DNA from 4 places in the Streptomyces sp. NPDC032091 genome. Region 4 is predicted to be linked to each of the others. Evidence: riboswitches for the same ligand, from Rfam matches in the RefSeq annotation. Region 4 holds a riboswitch; each other region holds the start of a gene.
What was found. A riboswitch is a leader RNA that binds a small molecule or an ion and turns the genes downstream of it on or off. The one in region 4 is predicted to bind cobalamin.
Positions count from the first base shown of each region.

Region 1: another riboswitch for cobalamin. It lies ahead of ACZ5NJ_RS04805 (acyl-CoA thioesterase); the one in region 4 lies ahead of ACZ5NJ_RS26100 (aldehyde dehydrogenase family protein).
Region 2: another riboswitch for cobalamin. It lies ahead of ACZ5NJ_RS24980 (ABC transporter substrate-binding protein); the one in region 4 lies ahead of ACZ5NJ_RS26100 (aldehyde dehydrogenase family protein).
Region 3: another riboswitch for cobalamin. It lies ahead of ACZ5NJ_RS18850 (ribonucleoside-diphosphate reductase subunit alpha); the one in region 4 lies ahead of ACZ5NJ_RS26100 (aldehyde dehydrogenase family protein).

Region 1 is NZ_JBVILR010000002.1:398,494-402,203, reverse strand. Features, by position in the region: gene ACZ5NJ_RS04825 (DUF1203 domain-containing protein) at 1-250, shown strand, start outside; gene ACZ5NJ_RS04820 (MarR family winged helix-turn-helix transcriptional regulator) at 312-779, shown strand; gene ACZ5NJ_RS04815 (SRPBCC family protein) at 776-1,195, shown strand; gene ACZ5NJ_RS04810 (EF-hand domain-containing protein) at 1,209-1,700, opposite strand; cobalamin riboswitch at 1,914-2,143, shown strand; gene ACZ5NJ_RS04805 (acyl-CoA thioesterase) at 2,266-2,694, shown strand; gene ACZ5NJ_RS04800 (helix-turn-helix transcriptional regulator) at 2,704-3,543, opposite strand; gene ACZ5NJ_RS04795 (SDR family oxidoreductase) at 3,670-3,710, shown strand, end outside.
Region 2 is NZ_JBVILR010000016.1:182,453-186,162, forward strand. Features, by position in the region: gene ACZ5NJ_RS24970 (GMC oxidoreductase) at 1-1,211, opposite strand, end outside; gene ACZ5NJ_RS24975 (DUF4352 domain-containing protein) at 1,316-1,825, opposite strand; cobalamin riboswitch at 1,922-2,063, shown strand; gene ACZ5NJ_RS24980 (ABC transporter substrate-binding protein) at 2,099-3,097, shown strand; gene ACZ5NJ_RS24985 (FecCD family ABC transporter permease) at 3,094-3,710, shown strand, end outside.
Region 3 is NZ_JBVILR010000010.1:211,989-215,698, forward strand. Features, by position in the region: gene ACZ5NJ_RS18850 (ribonucleoside-diphosphate reductase subunit alpha) at 1-1,801, opposite strand, end outside; cobalamin riboswitch at 1,947-2,070, opposite strand; gene ACZ5NJ_RS18855 (GNAT family N-acetyltransferase) at 2,136-2,633, opposite strand; gene ACZ5NJ_RS18860 (Uma2 family endonuclease) at 2,712-3,296, shown strand; gene ACZ5NJ_RS18865 (YbdD/YjiX family protein) at 3,358-3,558, opposite strand; gene ACZ5NJ_RS18870 (carbon starvation CstA family protein) at 3,555-3,710, opposite strand, start outside.
Region 4 is NZ_JBVILR010000018.1:5,525-9,234, forward strand. Features, by position in the region: gene ACZ5NJ_RS26090 (short-chain fatty acyl-CoA regulator family protein) at 1-814, shown strand, start outside; gene ACZ5NJ_RS26095 (ABC transporter substrate-binding protein) at 824-1,738, opposite strand; cobalamin riboswitch at 1,798-1,968, shown strand; partial or broken gene ACZ5NJ_RS26100 (aldehyde dehydrogenase family protein) at 2,129-2,578, shown strand; partial or broken gene ACZ5NJ_RS26105 (MFS transporter) at 2,640-3,710, opposite strand, start outside.

The sequences.
Region 1 (3,710 bases), on a different contig from region 4:
CTGTGAGGGCCCGGATCCGGTCTCCGGCCATGCGTTCGCCGAGACCGGAGCGCTGCGCGCCTTCCGCCGCTACGACACTGCGGGCCACATCACCGGTGGCGCGATCGTGCGGTTGCCGGACGATCCCGCCCAGTCGCAGGCGGCCGTGGACCAGGCCCTGCGCACGGCCTTCGCCTCCCCGGACGTCGCCCTCGTCCACGTACGGGCGGTGGAGTACGGCTGCTTCCTGTACGAGGTGCGCAGGCCCTGACCGGAGAGTGCCTGGCATTCGTTGTCTTGACAACAGTTGTCTCGACAATGATGCTGGGAGGGTGACAGCATCAAGCAGCGGTCTTCGCGACCACCTCGGGTACTGGCTGCGCCGGCTCTCCGACGAGGTCCACGGCCGCTTCGAGAAACAACTCGCGGAACACGGGGTGACCGTCTCCCAGTGGGCGGTCCTCATCACCGTCCACCGTGACGACGCCAGCACCACCCGGGAGGTGGCCCGCTACGTCGGCATCGACGCCGGCGCGGTCTCCCGCCTGGTCGACCGGCTGATCGCCAAGGGGCTGATGTCCCGCGAGAGCGACCCCGGATCCCGGCGCATCATGCGGCTCACCCTCACCGAGGCCGGCCGCGACCTCACACCGCGCCTGGCGGAGATCGCCGATCTCAACGACGCCCACTTCTTCGCCCACCTCGACCCGGCCCGGCGCCTCCTGCTGGAGGACTGGATCCGCGGTCTGGTCGGCGACGTCCCACCCGACCCCCCTGCCCCCGGAAAGGCCCCGCCATGAACACCCCCCACGCCACCGCCCGCTCGGTGACCAAGACCGTCGGCATCGACCGTCCCGCCGCGGAGGTCTTCGCCTACCTCCGCGACCCCGCGAACTGGCCCGCCTGGGCCGTCGTCAACGTCAAGGCCATCGAACCCACCGACGACCCCGACTGGTGGCTGATGGCCACCCCGCACGGGCCCGCCCGGCTCCGCATCCGCGCCAACGCCGCATTCGGTCTCCTCGACCACGACTACGTGGAGGAGCAGGCGTCCTGGCAGGTCCCGGCCCGCGTCGTCGCCAACGGCACCGGAGCGGAGTTCATGATGACCTTCTTCCAGCCGCCCGCCTTCACCGATGCCTACTTCGACGCGCAGACGGCCCTCGTGGACACCGAACTGGCCACGCTCAAAAGCATCCTGGAAAGTGCGGCGTGACACCGGGCGGGGTTCAGCGCACGGTGTCGGGCACAGGGCGGCCGGTGCCGTACGAGGCGGCCATGGGCGACGTACCGGTGGTGACGAACGCCTTGATCCCCGCCAGGTAGGAGTCCCGGTCGATCAGCCCGTCACGGTCGACGTCCAGGCCGTCGAAGGCCGCCGCGGCGTCGGACTCGGCGTTTCCGGCCGCCGTGCGCATGCGGGTGAACTCCGCACGGTCCAGGCGCCCGTCGCCGTCGGCGTCCGCGATGTCGAACAGGGAGCCCAGCGCGGGCCGGCAGGAGCGCTCGAACGCGTCATGCCCCACCCACGCGCGGTACTCCTCGAAGGTCACCCGGCCGTCGTGGTCACCGTCCATGTCCGCGAAGACCGCCTCGTGCGCCGCCCGCGACGCCACGACGACCGGGTGCGAGGTGTCGCGGCCCATGGCCGACGCCACCCGCTCCACCCGTCCGAGGTACTCGTCATGGGTCACCACACCGTCACCATCGACATCCAGCATGGCGAAGATGCGGTGCCGCGGAGAATCGGACACGGACTGGGACACGGGGCCTCCCGGCTGCCTTGGACGCACGACGACGCTCGCTCTGAGCACTGTCAGCGACCTTAGAAGCAGCGCACCGGAGGCGAATCGATACGCCGGAACCTCATCCCCTCCCCCGGCCCGCACATCACCCGTTCGCACCACACCGGCAGCCCGGGGAAGGAGACCGCGTAAGGTGAGGGCGCAGCTGGTTCGCCCCCCGTCAACTCCGTGGCGTGGTGCGTCGTAAGAGGGAACCCGGTGGGAATCCGGGACTGCCCCGCAGCGGTGAGCGGGAACGACCGCCGTCATACGCACTGGGACCGGAGCCGGTCCTGGGAAGCGACGGCCAGTAGGTGCCCGCCGGGAGACCGGCAGGCGTGTCCGCGAGTCCGAAGACCTGCCCGCTGCCCGTGCGCGACGAGCGCGTACGGAGACCCGAGGGCCTCGTGGGCGGGCCGGCGGCAGCGGGCACAGCGTGCCCGCCGCTCCTTCGCGCCCCGAACGCCGTCGGGTCGAGCCACGACTCGCGAAGGAGAGTTCCGTGACCACGGACATCACCGCAGGCTCCCGCGCCCACAAGGCGCCCGCCGACTCCCGGGTGACCCTCGCCCACATCATGAGCGAGCACGACACCAACCTCTACGGCACCATCCACGGAGGCGTCGTCATGAAGCTCATCGACGACGCGGCCGCGGCCTCGGCCGGCCGCCATGCCGACGGGCCGGCCGTGACGGTCTCCGTGGACCGCATGACCTTCCTCGCCCCGGCCCGCGCCGGGGACCTCCTCACCGTCCACGCCCTCCTCGAACGCGCCGGCCGCACCTCGATGACGGTGGGCGTACGCGTCACCGCCGAACGCTGGAACGCCACCACCACTCCCGCGACCGACGTGGCCACGGCCCGCCTGACCTTCGTCGCCATAGACGCCGAGGGGCGGCCGCGACCGGTCCCCGGTCTGCTGGAGGCGTAGGCGGCGACGTCAGTACCTCGCGGCGGCGGGTGTCGGTGTGGCGTGTACGGAGCCGAGCAGGCGCAGGGCCTGTGCGCTGGGGCTGCCGGGCTCCGCCTGGTAGACGACGAGCTGCTGGCCCGGGGCGGCCCGTACGTCGAAGGCGTGGTAGGTGAGGTGCAGGGCGCCGACGTCGGGGTGGAGGAAGTGCTTGGCCGCGCGGGTCTTGGCGCGGACGGTGTGGGTGCTCCACAGGCGGGCGAAGTCCGCGCTGCGTGCGCGCAGTCCGTCGACGAGGACGCGCAGCCGGGGGTGTGCGGGATGCAGGCCTTCGGCTTCGCGGAGGTGGCCGACGACGGCTTCGGCCGTGTGGTCCCACCGGGGGTGGAAGGGGCGGCTCGCCGGGTCGAGGAAGACCATCGTGGCGAGGTTGTCCGCCGGGTCGAAGGGGGCGTAGAGGGCTTCGGCGAGGGCGTTGGCGGCGAGGACGTCGAGGGTCGGGGCGATGACGAAGGCGGGGGTGTCGGGGTAGCCGTCGATCAGCGTCCGCAGGGCGGGGTCGGCCCGGGGCATGTCGGTGCGGTGGGGGCGGGCCGGGCTCGTGCCGGCCAGCCGGTGCAGGTGGGCGGCGGTGTCGGCGTCGAGGAGCAGGGCGCGGCCGAGGGCGTCCACGACGGGGGGCGAGGGGTGGCGTTCGCGGCCTTGTTCCAGGCGGGTGTAGTAGTCGGCGTTCACGCCGGCCAGGACGGCCACCTCCTCGCGCCGTAGCCCCGGTACCCGGCGCAGGCCGTGGCTCGCCATGCCGACCTCGTCCGGTCGGACGGAGGCGCGGCGTGCGCGCAGGAACTCACCCAGGTGGTTGCCGGTCATGACCTGAAGGTTAGGGCGCCGGCCGCGGGCGGTGCCTGGGTGTGCCGCACCCAGGCGGGGTGCGGCCTGGTGGCTGCGCGGCGCCCGGCGCAGAGTCGGTGCCCTGCCGAGAAAGAGGGAGCCGGGATGTTGAGTACCCACATGGCCAAGGTCGTCGCCGTCACCGG
Region 2 (3,710 bases), on a different contig from region 4:
GCGCCGCCCGCGTCCCAGTTGTCGATGCCCCCGCAGGGGATGGACGCCTGCACCTTGCCCGTCGGGTCCCACAGGTGGTTCGCCCGGCCGCACATGACGTTGCCGTTGTCGCCCCAGCCCTTGCCGATCTCGTCGTTGAGCAGCGGCAGCGCCCCGGTGGCCTTCAGCCGGACCAGCAGCTTGCTGGTGCCGACGCTGCCGGCGGCGAAGAACACCCGGTCGGCGGTGACGCTCTTGACGGCGACCACGTCGCCGGAGGTGTTCAGCTCCTCCATGGCGACCGTGTAGCCGCCACCGTCCGAGGGGGAGACGGTGGTGACGCGGTGCAGGGGGGAGATGGCCACCTTGCCGGTCGCCCGCGCGGTGGCGAGGTAGGTCTTCTGGAGGGACTTCTTGCCGGCGTTGTTGCCGTAGAGGATCTCCCCGTCCACGGCGGACTTGGGGACGGTTCCGGCCACCTCCTGCTTCATGTAGTCCCAGTCGTAGACGTCGGGCACGAAGACGAAGGGGAAGCCGGAGCGCTGGGCGTGCCTGCGGCCCACGCGGGCGAACTGGTAGCAGTCCACCGTCTCGAACCAGTCGGGGTCGACGAGGCCCACCCCGAGGCCGGCGTTGGCCCGGGGGTAGTAGGTGGAGTACATCTCGTCGGGGTCCACCGTGGGGAGGATCGCGGCGAAGTTCTGCCGCTTGGGGGTCACCGCCATACCGCCGTTGACGAGCGAGCCGCCGCCGACGCCGCGGCCCTGGTAGACGATGATCCCGCCCATCTCCTCGGCGTCGAGGATGCCCGTGTACTTCGGGACGTCCTTGTCGATGGGGAAGCCGAGGAAGTTGCTCAGCGGCGCCTTCGTGCGGGTGCGCAGCCAGAAGGAGCGGTAGTCGGGCTTGGTGGTGTTGGCGAAGATCTTGCCGTCGGTGCCCGGGGTGTCCCAGGCCATGCCCATCTCGACCATGTGGACGTCGACGCCGGCCTGGGCGAGCCGCAACGCGGCGACCGAGCCGCCGTAACCGGTGCCGATGACGAGGGCCGGGACACGGGTCCCGGACGCGAGGGGGGCGTGCGCGACGGTGGAGCCGGTGGCGGGATTCGCGCGGGCGGCGCTGGTGTTGACGGAAAGCGCCATGGCTCCCAGAAGAGAACCGGTTCCAGCGATGAATCCGCGCCGGGAGACACCCTTGGACACCTTGCTGTGCAGGGACTTGTCACTCATGTGGCGTTCCTCACTCTCGATGGAGTGGGAACAAGTTCTACTGTCGAGTGCCTGCTAAGTCACTAGATGCGTCGAGATAATTTCCGGCCGGTTTCCGCAGGGCCTCAGGACAGGCTCCAGTGCGCGACGTCGTCTCCGAGCCCGGAGTCCAGTGCGAACTGCACCGCCGCCGGGCGGGCTTCCCGCGGCAGCCGGAAGACGACGTAGCCCGCGGCCGACCGGCCCGGGGCGAGGGTGAGGGTGTCGGGAAGGGCCGGGCCCGCGTCCGTGGCATCCCCGAGACCGGTGAACCGCCGCCCTGTGGTGTCCAGGAGGTGCGCGGACGGGGCGGGGGAGTCCTCGTACGGCACGGTCCCCGTGTTCTCCAGGCGCAGCTCCACGGCGACCAGCCGGTCGGCCCCGGGCGCCGGCGCCGGGCCCGCGGGGTCGACGACCCGGGTGAGGGTGACGTCGAGGCGCTCCCCGGGCCGGTCACCGTCGAGGGAGACGGTCTCGCCGGAGCCGCCGGTGCCCGCGCCGAGCAGCAGCGCCGCGAGGAGGGGAGCCAGGAGGAGACGGGCGGCCTTGGCCGCGCGCCCCGGACCCGCGTGGCCCGTGTGGCTGCCGTGACGCATGACCGACCTCCTCCACCCCCCTCGCCGCCCACGATCCTCCGTACGGGCCGGTCCCGCCACCGGCGGCGTTCGAGGGCCTTCATGGGGCAAACACCGCATCTGGCAGACTTGGCCGCATTGTCCCGGGCGGTGCAGGACAGGAAACCGGTGCGAATCCGGTGCGGTCCCGCCACTGTGACCGGCGGCCCCTTGCACGGGGCCCCGGGAGTCAGACACTGACGCGCCGCCTCTTCACTTCGACCGGGGACGAGGATCCCCCGGAGAGGCCTCACCATGCCGCGTTTCCGCGCAGCCCTGCGCCCGCTCCCCGCGCTCGCGCTCCTGACGACACTGACGACCCTGACCGCGTGCGCCGGTCCGTCCGGGGCGGGAGGGTCCGCTCCCGGCGCGCACGCGGCGCCCGGGTTCCCGTACACCGTCACCAACTGCGGTGTCGCCACCACCTACCAGGCCCCGCCCCGACGCGCCGTCACCATGAACCAGCACGCCACCGAGATGCTGCTCGCCCTCGGCCTGCAGGACCGGATGGCGGGCACGGCGTACCTCGACGACTCCGTCCTCCCGGCCTACCGGAGCGCCTACGCGGGCATCAAGGTCCTCGCGAAGGAGTACCCCTCGAAGGAGGTCCTCCTCGGCGCCGACCCGGACTTCGTGTACGGCGGCTACTCCAGCGCCTTCGACAAGGGGCAGGGCCGCGACCGGGAGGGGCTGGCCGCGTCCGGCATCGGCTCCCGGCTCAGCGTCGAGTACTGCACCCCGGGCCGGGTCGGGCTCGCGCAGCTGAAGACCGAGATCACCGAGGTCGCCCGGACCTTCGGCGTGCCCGAGCGCGGCACGGCCCTGATCGAGGAGGAGCAGCGCCGGATCGACGCCGTCACCGCGCGGGTCAAGGACCGGGCCCGCCCGGCCGTCTTCGTCTACGACTCGGGCGAGGGCTCCGCCTTCACCTCCGGGGGCAACGGCATCGGCAACGAGATCGTCTCCCTCGCCGGGGGGACGAACGTCTTCGCCGACCTCGACGCCACCTTCGGCGACGTGTCGTGGGAGAAGGTCATCGAGCGCGGGCCCGAGGTCGTCCTCATCTACGACTACGGCGGCACCACCGTGGAGACCAAGAAGCAGCGCCTGTTGAACGATCCGGCACTGGCGGAGGTTCCCGCGGTGAAGAACCGGCGGTTCGTCGTGCTCCCGCTCTCCTCGGCCGTCCTCGGCGTGCGCGTCGCCGACGCCGTGGAGTCCCTGGGCCGCCAGTTGCACCCCGACGCCGCGTGACCGGCCGCCGTCGCACCGCGGCCGTACTGGTGCTGCTGGCGGCCGCGCTGGCGGGCTCGGCGGTGGCGGGGCTGGCGCTGGGGCCCGTGCGCATCGGTCCCGGACAGGTGCTCGACGCCCTGTCGGGCGGGCCCGGGCGTCGCGGAGCCTTCGCTTCCATCGTGTGGGACGTCCGGATGCCGCGGGTGCTGCTCGGGGCCGTGGTCGGCGCCGGCCTCGCGGTCGCGGGCGCCGTGCTCCAGGCCCTCGTCCGCAACGCGCTCGCGGACCCCTTCCTGCTGGGGGCCTCCTCGGGCGCCTCGGCGGGGGCCGTGCTGGTCATCGTGCTGGGCGTGGGGGCGGGCGGCGCCGTCGGGCTCCCGCTGGCCGCCTTCGCCGGCTCCCTCGCCGCGCTCGTCGCCGTCTACGCGCTGGCCCGGCGCGGCGGCACCATGACCACGGGCCGGCTGATCCTGGCCGGGGTGGCCGTGCAGTACGTGCTGTCCGCTCTGACCAGCCTGGTGCTCGTGCTGGCCGCCCATCCGGACCAGATGCGGTCCGTGCTGTTCTGGACCCTCGGCGGCCTGGGCGGGGCCCGCTGGCACGAACTCGCCCTGCCGGCCGCCGCGCTGCT
Region 3 (3,710 bases), on a different contig from region 4:
CGGACTTCGCGACGCGGGCGCGCAGCGCGTCCCAGCGCTCGGGCCAGTGGGCTTCCGTCTCGTAGTGGTCGGGGTGCAGGACGCCCTGGGCGGTGCGGGTCTCGGCCCAGGCCGGGAGCGGGCCGCTGCGCTCGGCGAGGTCGCAGGAGGCCTCGTACGCGGCGAGCATGATCCGCTCGGAGATCTTCGTGGACAGGGCCTTCGCCTCGGCGGAGTCGAAGGGCAGGCGCAGCTTGAAGAAGACGTCCTGGAGGCCCATCGCGCCCAGGCCCACCGGACGCCACTTGGCGTTGGAGCGGCCGGCCTGCTCGGTCGGGTAGAAGTTGATGTCCACGACGCGGTCGAGGAAGGTCACGGCCGTGCGGACGGTCTCGTCCAGGCGCTCCCAGTCCATCGCGCCGTCGGCGACGAACGCGCCGAGGTTGACGGAGCCGAGGTTGCAGACGGCCGTCTCGGCGTCGTTGGTGACCTCGATGATCTCGGTGCAGAGGTTGGACGAGTGGACCACCGTGCCCGGGAGCGCGGTCTGGTTGGCCGTCCGGTTGGAGGCGTCCTTGAACGTCATCCAGCCCTGGCCGGTCTGCGCGAGGGTGCGCATCATGCGCCCGTACAGGTCGCGGGCCGGCATGGTCTTCTTGGCGAGCCCGGAGGCCTCGGCCTTGGTGTAGGCGGCGTCGAACTCGTCGCCGTACAGGTCGACCAGCTCGGGGACGTCGGCGGGGGAGAACAGCGACCACTCGGCGTCGGCGTTGACGCGGCGCATGAACTCGTCCGGGATCCAGTGGGCGAGGTTCAGGTTGTGGGTGCGGCGCTGGTCCTCACCGGTGTTGTCGCGGAGCTCCAGGAACTCCTCGATGTCCGCGTGCCAGGTCTCCAGGTAGACGGCGGCGGCGCCCTTGCGGCGGCCGCCCTGGTTCACGGCGGCGACGGAGGCGTCGAGGGTCTTCAGGAACGGGACGATGCCGTTGGAGTGGCCGTTGGTGCCGCGGATCAGCGAACCGCGGGCGCGGATGCGGGAGTACGAGAGGCCGATGCCGCCGGCGTGCTTGGAGAGGCGGGCGACCTGGTGGTAGCGGTCGTAGATGGAGTCCAGCTCGTCCAGCGGGGAGTCGAGGAGGTAGCAGGAGGACATCTGCGGGTGCCGCGTGCCCGAGTTGAACAGGGTGGGGGAGGACGGCAGGTAGTCCAGGCGGCTCATCAGGGTGTACAGCGAGGCCACTTCCTCGACCGCGCGCACGCTTTCGTCCTCGGCGAGGCCGCAGGCCACGCGCAGCATGAAGTACTGCGGGGTCTCGATGACCTGGCGGGTGATCGGGTGGCGCAGCAGGTAGCGGCTGTGCAGGGTGCGCAGGCCGAAGAAGCCGAAGCGGTCGTCCGCGCCCTCGGCGAGCGCGTGCTCGACCAGGGCGTTCAGGCGGGCGGCGTGGGCGGCGACGAACTCGGCGGTGCGGTCGGCGATCAGGCCCTCGCGGTGGCCGACGGCGACGGACTCGGCGAAGGAGGTGGCGCCCTGGCCGGCGGCCTCGTCGGCCACGGCCAGCGTGAGCAGGCGGGCGGCGAGGCGGGAGTACGCCGGGTCCTCGGAGATCAGACCGGCGGCGGCCTCGGTGGCGAGCCCGCGCAGCTCGGCCTCGTCGGCGGCGGCGCTGCGGCCGCGCAGGGCGGCGGCGGCGACCCGGCCGGGGTCGGTGTCGGGGAGGTCGGCCGTGAGCTCGGTGAGGGTGCGCAGCAGCGCGGCCCCGGGACCTTCTGCTTCGGGGTGGTCGGACTCGGCGCGCGGTGCGGCGGGCGCGATGGTCACGGGGGAGCTCTCCCTCACTCGGCCCGGTCATCGGCGGAGCGGGGCGCGAGCGGGCGCACGCGGGCGCGCGCAGAGGCGTTCGGCACCACGTGGCGTCCACCGGCCCAACCGCGAGGCCCGGACGAATCGACACCCCGGTTCGGTCGATCCGGGGGCACTGCCGGCAGGTCTTCGGACTCGCGGATACGCCGCTGGGCGTACGTCACACCGTTGCGGGACAGTTCCGGATTCCCACCGGATTCCCCTGCGGCGGCAGCAGGCATGAGCATACATGTGGGGGCGACCCGATGCGGTAGCCCCCACATGTTGTGTCGGGTGCATGCGGAGCGTGTCGTCACAGCTCCAGTCGGTACGTGAGCAGGGTCAGTGCGGGGATCGGCGACCAGTCCAGTTCGGGGGTGCGGACGAACCCGAGCCGCTCGTAGATCCGCTGGGCCCCGCGCATGGCCCGCTGGGTGGAGAGCACCAGTGCGGTGACCCCGTCCAGGGCCCGGGCCCGTTCGGCGCAGGCCCGTACGAGCGCCTCCCCGACGCCCTGCCCGCGCGCCCCGGTGGCGACCGCGAGCATGCGGAACTCGGCGTCGTGCGGCCCGGCGATGTCGGCGAGCCGGCTCCCGGGCGCGGCGAAGGTGACCCCGCCGAGGAGCACCCCGTCGCGCACGGCGACGAGCACCTCCCCGTCGGCGGCCCGGCCGGCGACGTCGCGCAGGACGTTCAGGTAGTGGTCGTCGTCGTTCAGGTCGAGCAGCCCGTCCCCGGTGTAGGCCTCCCCGGTGATCTCCCCGAGCCGCGCGTACTCGTCTTCCCTTGCCGTCCTGATCTCGAAGTCCATGCCGCCGAGTGTGCCGGACGGGTGTCGGTGGCCGGCGCTATCGTCGGAGACAGCACCGTCCAGGAAGGTGAGCGAGGCATGACCGTGATGAGCGACCGGCCCCAGATGCTGACTGAAGAGTTCGAGACTCTGGCGCGCATAGGTGCCCGCGAGATCGAGGGGCTGCGACTTGAATTCATCTGCGGGAAGCTGGGGGTCAAGGCGGTGCCGGATGGGGATCACGGGACGATCATTGAGTGGCTGACGCGCATCTGCATGCAGTTCAGGCCGGAGCTGTGGCTCTATGCCGAGCAGGGAATCAAGATCCAGCAGTACCGCAATGGCCGTGCTCGGCCTGACGGGGTCCTGGCGCCGAGCGGCTCCCTCGCAGGCCAAGGGGAATGGGTTGAGCCTGAACCTGCCCTCATGGTCGTGGAGGTCACGTCGTACGACACGGACACGGACGCCCGCGACCGTCGCGAGAAGCCCCGCGGATACGCGGAGACTGGCATTCCGGTGTACTTGCTGATCGACCGGGACACCTGCGAGGTCACCGTCCACAGCGAGCCGGACGGCAGCCGGTACGAGCACGTCCGTACCGTTCCATTCGGCAAGGACGTCGAACTCCCCGACCCCGTCGGCATCACCCTGCAGACGGAGGTCCTCAAGGACTGGGTGCGCTGACCCAAGAGGAACACGAGGGCCCCGCCGCCCCGATGGGGGACGGCGGGGCCCTGTCGCGCATTCAGCAGCAGCGGAAGCCCTCGCGGGGGTCCGCTTCGCGGGCGTCCGTGCGGGCCCGCTCGAAGGCGCGGCGGGTCATGACCTCGGCCTCGGGGTCGTGGGAGCGGGCGTGGGCGACGTAGCGGTCGTACGCGGCCTCGCCGGAGAACTCCCGGACGAAGTGACGGGCCTTCGCCAGCGCCCCCCGGACCGCGCCGCTCATGCGACCGGGTCCTTCACGCGGCCGCCGCCGCTGTCCAGGCCGGCCGCCGCGAGCTCGGCCTTCTCCTCGGCCGAGGCGATCAGCCCCGCCGGGGCGATGATCTTCGACTCGCTCCACGGGACCTCGGACAGGCTGACCGAGCCGGGGTCGGA
Region 4 (3,710 bases):
CCTCCACCATTTCGACGGGACGACCCGCGTCCTGCACCTGTCCAGCCGGCTCCGCCCGGGCCAACAGGCGTTCCGCATGGCCACCCAACTGGCCCTCCTCGAACACGGAGCCGAGCTCGACCGGCTGGCCGCCGAGGACTTCCCGTCCGGCTCCCCCGCCCACGGCCTGGCGCGGATCGGCATCGCGAACTACTTCGCCGCCGCGCTGATCCTCCCGTACGGCGCCTTCCACACGGCCGCCGAGGAGTTCCGCTACGACATCGAACGCCTCACCGACCACTTCGGCATCGGCTACGAGACCGTCTGCCACCGCCTCAGCACCCTGCAACGCCCCAGGCTGCGCGGGGTGCCGTTCTCCTTCGTCCGGGTCGACCGGGCCGGGAACATGTCCAAGAGGCAGTCGGCGACCGGGTTCCACTTCTCCCGCGCGGGCGGCACCTGCCCGCTGTGGAACGTCTACGAGGCCTTCGCCGCGCCCAGCCGGATCCACGTCCAGGTCGCCGCCATGCCCGACGGCCAGCGTTACCTGTGGACCGCCCGGGCCGTCACTCGGCACCGCGGCGGCTGGGGCGAACCCGGCAAGACCTTCGCGATCGGCCTCGGCTGCGAGATCCGCCACGCATCGCGGCTCGTCTACTCCGACGGCCTCGACCTCGACAACGCCTCAGCCGCCACACCCATCGGTATGGGGTGCCGGCTCTGCGAACGCCTCGACTGCCCCCAGCGGGCGGTCCCGCCGCTCGGCCGGACCCTGACCGTCGACGAGAACAGCAGCACGTTCATCCCCTACCCCGTCACCCGGGACCGGCCGTGAGGCTCTGCCTCACCCCAGCCGGCGTGCTTCCGCCTCGGTCACCGGGTCCCCCACCCGTACGCCATGCAGCACGTGAGCGAGCACCTCGGCGCCGCGGACCACGCGGGGGCCCGGCCGGTTGAAGTACGCAGGTCCGTCCAGGACCCACACCTCACCGGCCGCCACCGCGGGCAGTTCGTGCCAGCCTGGCAGCGAGGTGAGCAGGTCGATCTCCGTCATGGTGCGTTCGGGCGGGAAGCCGCACGGCAGTACGAGGATCACGTCCGGGCGTGCCTCACGCACCGCCTCCCACGTCATCGGCTCGGTGTGCTCACCGGGCTCGGCCAGCAGCGCTTCCCCACCGGCCGCGGCGACCTGCTCCGGCACCCAGTGGCCGGCGGGCCACAGCGGATCGAGCCACTCGATGGCCACCACCCGGGGCCGCGCCCGCCCCGCCGTGCGGCGCCGGACCTCGGCCAGGCGACCACGCAACTCCGTACGCCGCCGCTCCGCCACCTCCCCCGCCCCCAGCAGCTCGCCCACCGTGACCAGGCAGTCCAGTACGTCGTCCAGGGTCCGCGGCTCCAGGCTCAGCACCCGGGGTCCGGCGTCCATGACGCGCACCGCGCGGGAGACCGCCTCGTAGGACACCGCGCAGACCTGGCAGAGGTCCTGGGTGAGCAGGACGTCCGGTGCGAGCGCGGCGAGCGCCTCCGCGTCCAGGGTGTACAGCGAGGATCCGCTGTGTGCCGCGCCGCCCACCGCTGTGGAGATCTCCCGGCTGGTGAGCGCGTCCGCGTCGAATTCGGCCCGGGTCACGACGGGTACGGCGGCGACCGCTGCGGGCGGCCAGTCGCATTCGTGGGTGCGTCCGACCAGGTCGGAGGCGAGTCCGAGGTCCGCCACGATGTCGGTGGCCGCCGGGAGCAGCGAGACGATGCGCATGCTCCGACTGTAGACGCGCCGGTGACGGTCCGGACTTACCAGGACGTCCAACTATATGTTCCTGGCACAAGGTCCGCGGTGCAGGGAAGCCGGTGTGAATCCGGCACGGTCCCGCCACTGTGACCGGGGGGTGTGCTGCCATCCACACGCCACTGACGAGGTCGGTCGGGAAGGCGGGCGGCGCGCGGGGATCCGGGAGTCAGGATACCGGCCGCGGATTGTTCCCGCGTTTGTCCACGAGGATGGAGCAGACACGCCTGGCACCGGTTTGTACCCACGACCCTGGTGATCCGGCGGAGCGCACGCACACCACTTCCGTGCGCTCGTAGTTCCCACGGCTTCCGCAGCGGCACGCCCCCATCAGGGTGTAGTCCGCCGGTCCGCCGTGCCATCCCCGGATCCAACCTGCTGGCCGGGCGGGCCGACACCGAGGCCGCGATCGGCAACGCCGAGGAGGCGCAGGTCGATTGGGGGCAGGGGAACCCGCAGCGACGCGCCCGCGTCCTGCTGCGCTTCCTCCAGCTGGTCGAGGGCGAACGCGAGAGCCTGGCCAGGCTTCTGTCGTCCGAGCACGGCAAGACCGTCGCCGACGCCCACGGCGATCTCCAACGCGGCCTGGAGATGGCCGAGTTCGCCACCGGGATTCCGCACCTCCTCAAGGGCGAGTTCACCGACAACGCCGGTACCGGCATCGACGTGCACTCCCTGCGCAGCCCGCTCGGCGTGGTCGCCGGCATCGCGCCGTTCAACTTCCCCGCGATGATCCCGCTGTGGCAGGCCGCGCCCGCGCTGGCGTGCGGGAACGCGTTCATCCTCCAGCCCTCCGAGCACGATCCGGCGAAGGCCGCGCAGACGACGGCGGGGAAATCAAGGGACCCTCGCAGGTCGCCACGCCTCGGGGTCAGGGGCCCGCCACGGTCTTGGGGACGGGGGAGGACGTGGACGCGCTGCGCAGGTCCGCCGTCGTGACGCCCACCAGGGCCACGGCTCCGAGGCAGAGGAGGCCGCCGCTGACGAGGGCCACTGTCCCCGAGGCGGCGTCTGCCACGAGGCCGCCGCGCATGTTGCCGATGTCGGGCCCGGCCTGTCCCACGATCTGTTCGGTCGCGCTGACGCGGCCGAGCAGTTCCCGGGGCGTGTGCATCTGGACGACGGTGCTCCGCGAGACCACCGAGACCGTGTCGGCGGCGCCGGCCAGGACGAGGAAGGCCAGCCCGCCCCAGCGGTTCGTCGCGGTGCCGAAGAGCGCCAGCGCCGTTCCCCAGGTCGCGGAACCGGCGAGCATCACGAGGCCCGGCCGGGGGAACCGGGTGAAGGTCCCGGAGAAGACGGATGCCGCTACGCCGCCGACGGCGATCGCCGTGAGGAACAGTCCGAGCGTGCGCGGGTTACCTCCGAACCGTTCCGCGTTGATCAGAGGGAACAGCTGATGGGCATCGACAGCACGGTCGTGGCCAAGTCGGTGAGCAGGGCCCCGCGAATGACCGGGGTGCGGCCCAGGAAGGCCAGACCGTCCGCAACCCCACGCAAGCCGGGCCGGGCGGGCTCGTCACCTGGGGTCATCCGTGGCAGGCCGAATGCCCCGTAGAACGCGGCGACGAAGGTCAGGGCGTCGATCAGGTAGCAGGCGCCGACTCCCAGCTCTCCGACGATCAGTCCGCCGAGGGCGGGGCCGATCAGCATGGCACCCTGGAAAGAGATGCGCTTCAGCGCCAGCCCAGCCGCCAGCTGGTGTGGGGGAAGGAGCTGCGGGATGAAGGTGCGCGAGGCGGGCCCGGCGCCCGCGACGAAACACGACTGGAGTGCGACCAGCCCGAGGACTCCGGCGACGGGAACGTGTCCAAGGAAGCCCTGGAGCGCGAGGAGGAGCGAACACACGGCTTGTCCGCCGGTCGTGACCAGATAGAACTTGCGCCGGTCCACCCGGTCGACGAGGGATCCTGCGAACAGACCGAGCACGACGAGCGGAACC